4 regions of the Mesorhizobium sp. M0854 genome follow, and region 2 is predicted to be linked to each of the others. Evidence: predicted binding sites of a transcription regulator. Region 2 holds the regulator's gene; each other region holds the start of a gene.

Region 1 (2,200 bases), on a different contig from region 2:
TGTTGACGGCGCGGTTGTCCGGATCGAACTTGCCTGTGGTGACGAACTTATAGACATAGTCGAAGCGCTCGTCGTCGCCGAGATAGAAGACGACACGGCCATCCTTGGCGACGATCGATTCGGCGCCCTCATGCTTGAAGCGCCCCATCGCGGTGCGCTTCCTCGGCGCCGAAGTCGGATCCTGGACGTCGACCTCGACGATCCAGCCGAAGCGGTTCGGCTCGTTCGGCTCCTTGCCGATGTCGAAACGGTCGTAATGCGCTGCCCATTCATAGGCACCTTCGGGAATGCCGAGGCGCTTGTAATTGGCGGCTTCCTTATGCCCCTGCGGCAGCTCGCCCGAGAAATAGCCGTGGATGTTCTCCTCGGCCATGACATAGGTGCCCCACGGCGTGACGCCGCCGGCGCAATTGTTGATGGTGCCGATGACCTTCGTGCCGGTCGGATCGGCGCTGGTCTTGACGCGGTCGTGGCCGGCGACCGGGCCGGAGAGCGCGATCTCGGTGTTGGAGGTGATGCGGCGGTTGAGCTTGCCGTCGCGAACGACCTGCCATTTGCCTGATACCTTGCGTATCTCGACGATAGTGCCGCCATGCGCGGCCATCTCGACATCGACTTGCTCCTTGCTGAGGGGCGCCTGCTTGGCTTTGCCATCGACGATGGTGACGAGACCCGGAAACATCAGGTGCGGATTGGTGTATTCGTGATTGACGACCAGCAGGCCGTGCTCGGCCGAGCCGTCGATCGGGATATAACCGACATAGTCGTTGTTGTAGCCGAATTGTCTGGCCTGGGCTTCCGCCGACTGTTTTGTCGGATCGAATCCCGGCGAATCGGCGAACAGCGGATCGCCCCAGCGCAGCAGCACGTCGGCGTCATAGCCAGGTGCGACGTGATGCTTGTCGTCGATGCCGGCCTCGAGCTCGTCGAAAGCGAAGGCGGAGCCTTTGGCGGCGCGGGCGTTGTCGGCGGTGATCAGCGCCAGCGGGCTGACGGTAGCGGCTATGGCCGAGACGGCAAGCGAACCCTTGAGGAAGCCGCGGCGCGAGAACCGCGCGGCGATGATCTCACCCATGGTGCGGTTGTCGGTGGGATTGGCTCCTGGCCCATCGTTTTCCTCGAGCAGGCTGGTGCGGAAATGGGCGTCAGGGGTGCGATGTTCGGTCATAGGGCCTGCCTCTGGCTGGATGGATTGCTGGAGCGTGTTGCCTTGCCAATCCGGTATTACCGGCAGGTCACAGTTTGATGACATGCCGGCTAAATTGCCACCTGCGATTTCGTATCCAACATCGGCCCCGCTTGACCGCGACCGGCGCTTCGGAAACAAGAGCTGCGGCAGGCGGTAGGGACCGCATCGGGAGGAACAAAAGTGAGTTTCTGGGGACTTGGGCAGCTCTGCGTCTCGACGGTGATCTTCCTGCTGGCGGCGATGGCCGCAAAACAGTGGGGGCTGGCGCCGAGCCTCGGCAAGATCGTGCTGACGTTGGCGCTCTACTCGCTGGGCAATCTGATCATGCTGAGGCTGATCCGTGAATTCGGCATGTCGGTGTCGTTCAGCCTGTCGGCGGTGATCCAGCTGGTGTCGGTGAATGTGGTGGCGCTGGTCTTCTTCGGCGAACGCGTCAATGCCTTGCAGGCAACCGGCATCGTGCTTGCCATCGCAGCTGTGGCGCTGATCACGCTCGGGCCCTATCTGCAAAGGCTGTAACTGCGATCGGGCCGATGAAGAAGATTGCAAGCAGACTGCCCAACTGGCTGGAGTTCCCGGTTCTGCTGGCCGGGCTGGTCATTGCCGGCGGGCTGTGGGGGTTCGAGGAGCTGATGGAGCTGGCGCGGGCGACCACGCCGCATGCCTTCGACACCGAAATCCTGCTTGCCTTCCGCAAAGCCGGCCAGCCCGACAATCCGATCGGACCGGCGTGGCTGGAAGGGGCGATGCGCGACATCACCAGCCTCGGCAGCGCCAGCGTACTGCTGCTGATCACGGCAGCAATGATCGTCTATCTGCTCCTTATCCGCAGGCCAGGCGCGGCGCTTCTCATGTTCGTCGCGGTAGCGGGCGGCCAGCTCCTGTCAAGCGTGCTGAAATTCGACATCGACCGGCCGCGCCCCGATCTGGTCTCGCATCTCGCCGATGTGGCATCGCTTTCGTTTCCGAGCGGCCACGCCATGCTGTCGGCGGTGACGTATTTGACGCTGG
Region 2 (2,200 bases):
TCGACCGGACCGAGAAGATATTCACGTCGCCCCGCGAGAAGCGCACGCAGGACTACATCACTGGCCGCTTCGGCTGAGCCGTTCCGATCATGCATATGAGGACAGGACCATGGGCGAACACACAGTCGCTTCTTTCGACGAGGATCTCGAGCAGATCAGCAAGCTGATCCGCGACATGGCCGACCTCGCCGGTTCGATGGTCGGCGGGGCGACCAAGGCGCTGTTGAATTCCGACAACGTGCTGGCGCAACGCGTCGTTTCCGACGACGCCATCATGGATGCGCGTCAACGCGAACTGGACGACCGCGCCATCACCCTGATCGCCAAACGCCAGCCGATGGCCCACGATCTTCGCCATGTGGTCGGAGCGATCCGCATGGCGGGCGACCTCGAACGCATCGGCGACCTTGCCAAGAATATCGCCAAGCGCGTGAGTGCGGTCGGCCTCAGCGCCACGCCGCGGGACCTGTCGCATTCCATCGACGCGATGGCGCAGCTGGTTCTCATCCAGGTGCAGGGTGTCATCGAGGAATATGCTGCAGGCGATGCGGCCGCGTTGGCCAAGCTTCGTGCCGCCGACGAGCGCATCGACGTTAAATACACGTCCGTGTTCCGCGAGCTGTTGACCTACATGATGGAAGATCCGCGCAACATCACCGCTTGCACGCACCTGCTGTTCTGCGCCAAGAATCTGGAGCGGATCGGCGACCATGTCACCAACATCGCCGAAAATGCGTATTATGTGCTGACCGGCGAGCAATTGCCGGTCAATCGTCCGAAGCAGGACGAAACGACAATGTCCGCACCGGTGACATGATGGGGGTGCCCAGCCGATGATCGCACCACGCATAATGGTGGTGGAGGACGAGGAGCCGTTGGGTGTGCTGCTCCGCTACAATCTCGAATCCGAAGGCTACCAGGTCGAGGTGGTGACACGCGGCGACGAAGCCGAGATCCGTTTGCAGGAGAATGTGCCCGACCTTTTGGTGCTCGACTGGATGATACCAGCGGTTTCCGGCATCGAGCTCTGTCGTCGGTTGCGGGTGCGCCCCGAAACCGAGCGGCTGCCGATCATCATGCTGACCGCGCGCGGCGAGGAGAGCGACCGGGTGCGCGGTCTTTCGACCGGCGCCGACGACTATCTGGTCAAGCCGTTTTCGACACCGGAATTCATGGCCAGGGTCAAGGCGCTGCTGCGGCGCGCCAAGCCGGAAGTGCTGTCCAGCGTGCTGAAGGTCGGCGACATCGTGCTCGATCGCGAATCGCACAGGGTCTATCGCAAGAAGAGCGAAATCAGGCTCGGGCCGACCGAATTCCGGCTGCTCGAGTTCATGATGCGGCATCCGGGCCGTGTCTTCTCGCGCAGCCAGTTACTCGATAATGTCTGGGGGGAGACAATCTACATCGACGAACGCACCGTCGACGTGCATGTCGGGCGGCTGCGCAAAGCCGTCAACAACGGCCGGATGCCGGATGTCATCCGCACCATCCGCGGCGCCGGCTATGCGATCAGGGAAGATTGACCCGCCTGGTCAGGCTACGTTCTTTCTGACGCTGGGCCTCATTTGCGCGCCCGGCGCGAAAATCTCCTGGTCGACGAAGCTTAACGCCCGCATCGCGCAGCCTTCGCGGATCAGAGGCAATTCGTTCGGCTCTGTATCGAAGGAGATCGAGCCTGAATGCTGGCCGCCGGCGGTCTGGGCGATTGCCTTCCGCAAGGCCGGCTCGATCAGATCGAAGGCGGCGGCACTGGCGCCGACCATCGCGACCGGTGCCGGATCGATCAGCGCGAACAGCGAGCCGAGACCGAAACCCAGCGCTTCGCCGGCCTTGCGGTAGGCCTCGCGTTCCGGCCCATCTTTCTCGCGCGCCCGGGCCGCCAGTGCGCGCATGTCGGCGTCGCTGACGTCGGCGACCGGTTCGCTGTCTTCGCTCATCTGCCTGGCGTTGCGCCAGATGGCGTAGTTGCCGGCATACGCCTCGATGCAGCCGCGCCGCCCGCAACGGCAGAGCGCGCCGCCCGGACGATGGATCATGTGGCCAAATTCGCCGCCCGAGGAATGCGTCCCGGTGAACAGTTCGCCCTTCAGCACCAGCCCCATGCCGATGCCATGCGAAAGCAGGATGGCGATGAAGTCATCGCGATAGCGATCCGGATTGCGCCAGCGCAAAGCCACCGCCATCATGTTGCAGTCGTTCT
Region 3 (2,200 bases), on a different contig from region 2:
GAGAGCTGCGACGTGCTGCTGATCGATGCTGCCATGGAGCAAAGCGACGGCAGGCTGCTCAGGCGCCTGCGCCAGAGCGGATTTGCCGATTGCGAGGCAGTGACGCTGATTGCACCGACCGACCGTGGCATGCTTGGCGAGTTCCGTGCCAATGGTTACGCCACCTTCCTTGCGAGGCCGGTGCGCGGCGAGACATTGCTGCGCGTGCTTTTGACCAGCCACGCGCCGGTCATCGCCGAGCCGCAACTGCAAAGGCGCGGCGCGCAGGCGGGGCACGCCATTGGCGCCCGCCAGCAGGGCCTGTCGGTGCTGATCGCCGAGGACAACGACATCAACGCCATGCTGGCCCGCGCCACGCTGCTGAAGGCCGGGCATCGCGTGAAAGTGGTCGGCAACGGCAAGGCCGCCGTCGAGGCGGTCATCAGCACCGGCCACAAGCACCGTTACGACGTGGTGCTGATGGACTTGCATATGCCTGTCATGGACGGCCTGGACGCCATCGCCGCCATCCGCCGCCATGAGGAGGAGACCGCGGTGCCGCCAGTGCCGATCATGGTGCTGTCGGCCGACAGCCAGGAAAAGACCCGCCACGCCGTGCTCGCTCACGGTGCCAGCGGCTTCGTCACCAAGCCGCTCGACCCCGATGCCCTGGTTCATGCGGTCGAAGGGCAAGCGGCCGCCTGAGGCACAACATAGACGGTTGATAGATTGCCCAGTCGACGAAGTATTGCCCGCAGAGCCGTATCACGGTACTGTCACAATCCTGTTGCACCTACACCGTATCCCCGTGCCAAGAGGGATGGCTCGAAGGAGAATCACTCGTGCATACAGTCATGCCGGAATGTGATGCTCGGCCGAACGCCAGCGGGCCTTTGCTCGTCGGCCGGAACGCCGATGCCGTCATAAAAGGCGCATCGCTCGGCCGCATCGGCAATCTCGAAGTGCGGCTCGCCCGCAACGAGGCCGAGATCGCTGCCGCGCAGGAAGTGCGCTACCGGGTGTTCTACGACGAGCTTGGTGCCAGGAAGGACCTGTTTCAGATGCAGGACCGCCGCGATGCCGACCGCTTCGATCCCCTCTGCGACCATCTGCTGGTCTTCGATACTTCGCTTTCCGGCCCCGAGCATCGCCGCATCGTCGGCACCTACCGCCTGCTGCGGCAGGAGATTGCCGCGGCCGCCGGCGGCTTCTATTCCGAAGGTGAATTCGAGCTGACCAAGCTCATCGCGCGGCATCCCGGCCAGCGCTTCCTCGAGCTCGGCCGCTCCTGCGTTCTGCCGGAATACCGCTCGAAGCGCACCATCGAGGCGCTGTGGCAAGGCATCTGGGCCTACATCAACCATTACGGCATCGGCGTGATGACCGGCTGCGCGTCGTTCCACGGCACCGTGCCTGCGGCACATGCCGAGGCGCTGACCTATCTTGCCCACCACTGCCGGACGAATTCATCCTGGGACGTGCGCGCCGTCGCCGGGCGCTATTGTTCCATGGATCTGATGCCGATCGAGGCCGTCAATACCAAGGCGGCGATCGCGGCGATGCCGCCGCTGGTCAAGGGCTATCTGCGCGTCGGCGCACGCATCGGCGACGGTTGTGTCATCGACCGTGAATTCTCGACGGTCGACGTGTTCGTGGTGATGCCGGTCAAGGAGATCGGCGCCCGCTACGTCAATTATTATGGCGGAGAAGCGCAGCGGTTTGCGGCCTGAATAAGGGAGTAGGCGGAGAGAAGGCAAGGGCGCGAGTAGGCAATTGCTACTTTACCCGACGTAGCGCTATTCCCTACTCCCGTACTGCCCTATTCCCCTACTCCCCTAACTTACGCATCCTTCTCAGCCTGCTCGTTGACCGGCCCCGGCTCCACCGGCGCTTCGCTTGCCACATGCTTGGGGCCGCCCTTGGCGACGCCGACCATGGCCGGCCGCAGCACACGCTCGCCGATCGAATAGCCGGGCTGCACGACCTGCACGACCGTATTTGCCGGTACGTCGGGATTGGGCACCTCGAACATCGCCTGGTGGAAATTCGGATCGAATTTCTCGCCCTCGGGCTCGAGCTTCTTCACGCCGTGCCGCTCCAGCGCCGACAGCATGGCGCGCTCGGTGATCTCGACGCCGTCGATCAGCGCCTTGAAGCCGGCATCGCCCGAAGCCTTGGCCTCCTCCGGGATGGCATCCAGCGCACGGCGCAGATTGTCCGA
Region 4 (2,200 bases), on a different contig from region 2:
TCGCCGATTGCACGATTGCCTCGCGCGTCACTTCCTGCGCCGTCAGCGGAAAGCCCTGGGCCTGGTTGTCGTCCATCAGCCGGGTCAGCAGCTCCTGGTCAAGCGAACCCCAATTGACGCCGATGCGCACCGGTTTGTCGTATTTGATCGCCATCTCGACGATCGCCGCGAACTGCCGGTCTTTCTTGTCCTTGAAGCCGACATTGCCGGGATTGATACGGTATTTGGCCAGTGCCTCGGCACAGGCCGGGTGGTCGGCCAGGAGCTTGTGGCCGATATAGTGGAAATCGCCGACCAGCGGCACGTCGATGCCGAGCCGTTCCAGCCGCTCGCGGATGGCCGGTACGGCCGCAGCGCTTTCGTCGCGATCGACGGTTATGCGCACGATCTCGGAGCCGGCACGATGCAGCGCCGCCACTTGCGCGACCGTCTGGTCGACATCGGCCGTATCGGTGTTGGTCATTGACTGGACGACGACCGGCGCGCCGCCGCCGACCATCACGCCGCCGACATCGACACCGACCGACCTGCGGCGTGGGAAGGGTGAGGAAAAATATCCGGTCATGCCGGCTGCCTTTAATCTTGAAGGTCCGGGCATGAGGTGGAGGAGCAAAGATGGCTTGTCAATGGCGACTGGCGCGCAGGCCCAGCAAATCGGAAACAACAAGATGGCAGCTTACCGCAAATCCATGGGCGTTTCCGGCAGCATAGAGACATGCCACCGGAAAGATCGCGCGCCGGGTGGCGCTTCTAGTCCTGGAAGGGTTTCAGTGGGTCGTCGGTTTCGCCTTCAGTTTTTCAATCTCGTCCTTGAGCGCCAGCTTGCGCCGCTTGAGATTCACGATTTCGAGGTCGTCTACCGATGGATGGGTCATCGCATCGTCGATTTCCCGTTCGATGTCGCCGTGTTTCCGCTGCAGCTCATCAAGATGGGATGCAAGAGACATGATTGGTTCTCCCTTTCATGGTTTCCTCGGATTGCAGCCGTCATGGCACGTCCACCGCAGGCTCGCTTCTATGACGGCATAATGACAGTGTGCCACCATCGCGCACCGATGTCGAATGCTGCGTGGTAGCATTCCACGCCAATATGAAATGTGATATGGGCTGCGCGCCGGTGCAAGAAGACCCGGTCCCGCCCAATCAGGCCCATAGTTTGGGCGCCGCAGACGTGCAGACGGTAAAAATGTCCGATCAGGAACAGGCAGATATCCGCCTCGAATATTCCCGGCTGAAGCAGGAACACGCCGATTTCGACGCGGCCATCAATGCGATGATCGCCATGAATTGCGACCCGCTGCAGATCCAGCGCATGAAGAAAAAGAAGCTTTTCCTGAAGGACAGGCTGATGGCGCTGGAAGACAAGATCATTCCAGACATTATTGCTTGAACGAACGCCATTGCTTGAACGAACGCCGGCGCCGGCTTGCTGGAAAAGCGGTTATGCCGCGATCGAAAGCCGTGCGGCGCGCTCGCGCAACAACGCTATCAGGTCGTCGGTCTTTTCGGTCGAGGTATCGATCGGAACCACCAGGCACATCGTCGCCTCGACCCTGCCCGGCGCTGAAAAGACCGGCGCGGCCAGGCATTTCGTGTAGGCATCGACAAGGCCGGAGGTGACGCAGTAGCCGGCCGACTTGGCGACGGCGATGTCGTCTATGAAATCGTCGAGTTGCAATCTGCGGCCGTCCGGCAGCACGAGATCGTCCTCGGAGACCATATCCTCGATCGCTGCCCTGTCGAAGCCGGCGAGGAGCAGTCGCCCGGAAGCTGTCCAGGGGAGCGGTATTTGCAGACCGGTCGCCGAGCTGATCCGGAATGGCCTCGTTCCCGGGCTTGAATGGACGATGGTGTAGCGGCCGCTTTGCAGCATGCACAACTCCGAGGTCTCGCCGGTCTCGCGTGACAGATGGTCGACTTCCTGGCGCCCTCGCCTGAGCAGGTCGTTGCCCCGCACATAGTCCATTCCGTAGAGATAGAGCTTCTTTCCGAAATAAACCCGATTGCCGTCTCCGGCCATTTCCAGCAGACCTGCGTCGACCAGCGAGCGCACAAGCGTATAAGTCGTCGAACGCGGCGCGTTTACCCCCTTGGCAAGATCGCCGATGCCGATCGCGCGCTGGGTCGCGTGAAGAAACTCCAAAATCTGGAGGACCCGGTTGAGGCCCTTCTCCCGAGAAGCCGAGTTCTTGTCTTCGTC

Evidence for each region. Region 2 encodes PhoB, which activates phosphate uptake and scavenging genes when phosphate is short. Its sites were predicted from a motif close to TGTCATNNANCTGTCAT; they were not measured.
Region 1: a site for PhoB is predicted at 1,235-1,251, ahead of NKH99_RS08555 (PhoX family protein). Genes of this name have one in related genera too.
Region 3: a site for PhoB is predicted at 754-770, ahead of olsB (l-ornithine N(alpha)-acyltransferase). Genes of this name have one in related genera too.
Region 4: a site for PhoB is predicted at 1,018-1,034, ahead of NKH99_RS14490 (YdcH family protein). Genes of this name have one in related genera too.

What each region holds. Positions count from the first base shown of each region.
Region 1 covers NZ_JAMYOL010000004.1:25,376-27,575, forward strand. The annotation lists gene NKH99_RS08555 (PhoX family protein) at 1-1,168, opposite strand, end outside; gene NKH99_RS08560 (hypothetical protein) at 1,370-1,708, shown strand; gene NKH99_RS08565 (phosphatase PAP2 family protein) at 1,723-2,200, shown strand, end outside.
Region 2 covers NZ_JAMYOL010000010.1:11,224-13,423, forward strand. The annotation lists gene pstB (phosphate ABC transporter ATP-binding protein PstB) at 1-77, shown strand, start outside; gene phoU (phosphate signaling complex protein PhoU) at 110-817, shown strand; gene phoB (phosphate regulon transcriptional regulator PhoB) at 834-1,523, shown strand; gene NKH99_RS17105 (ROK family protein) at 1,533-2,200, opposite strand, start outside.
Region 3 covers NZ_JAMYOL010000002.1:79,212-81,411, reverse strand. The annotation lists gene NKH99_RS03260 (PAS domain-containing hybrid sensor histidine kinase/response regulator) at 1-684, shown strand, start outside; gene olsB (l-ornithine N(alpha)-acyltransferase) at 834-1,709, shown strand; gene grpE (nucleotide exchange factor GrpE) at 1,820-2,200, opposite strand, start outside.
Region 4 covers NZ_JAMYOL010000007.1:203,078-205,277, reverse strand. The annotation lists gene ispG (flavodoxin-dependent (E)-4-hydroxy-3-methylbut-2-enyl-diphosphate synthase) at 1-565, opposite strand, end outside; gene NKH99_RS14490 (YdcH family protein) at 768-947, opposite strand; gene NKH99_RS14485 (YdcH family protein) at 1,187-1,390, shown strand; gene NKH99_RS14480 (IclR family transcriptional regulator) at 1,442-2,200, opposite strand, start outside.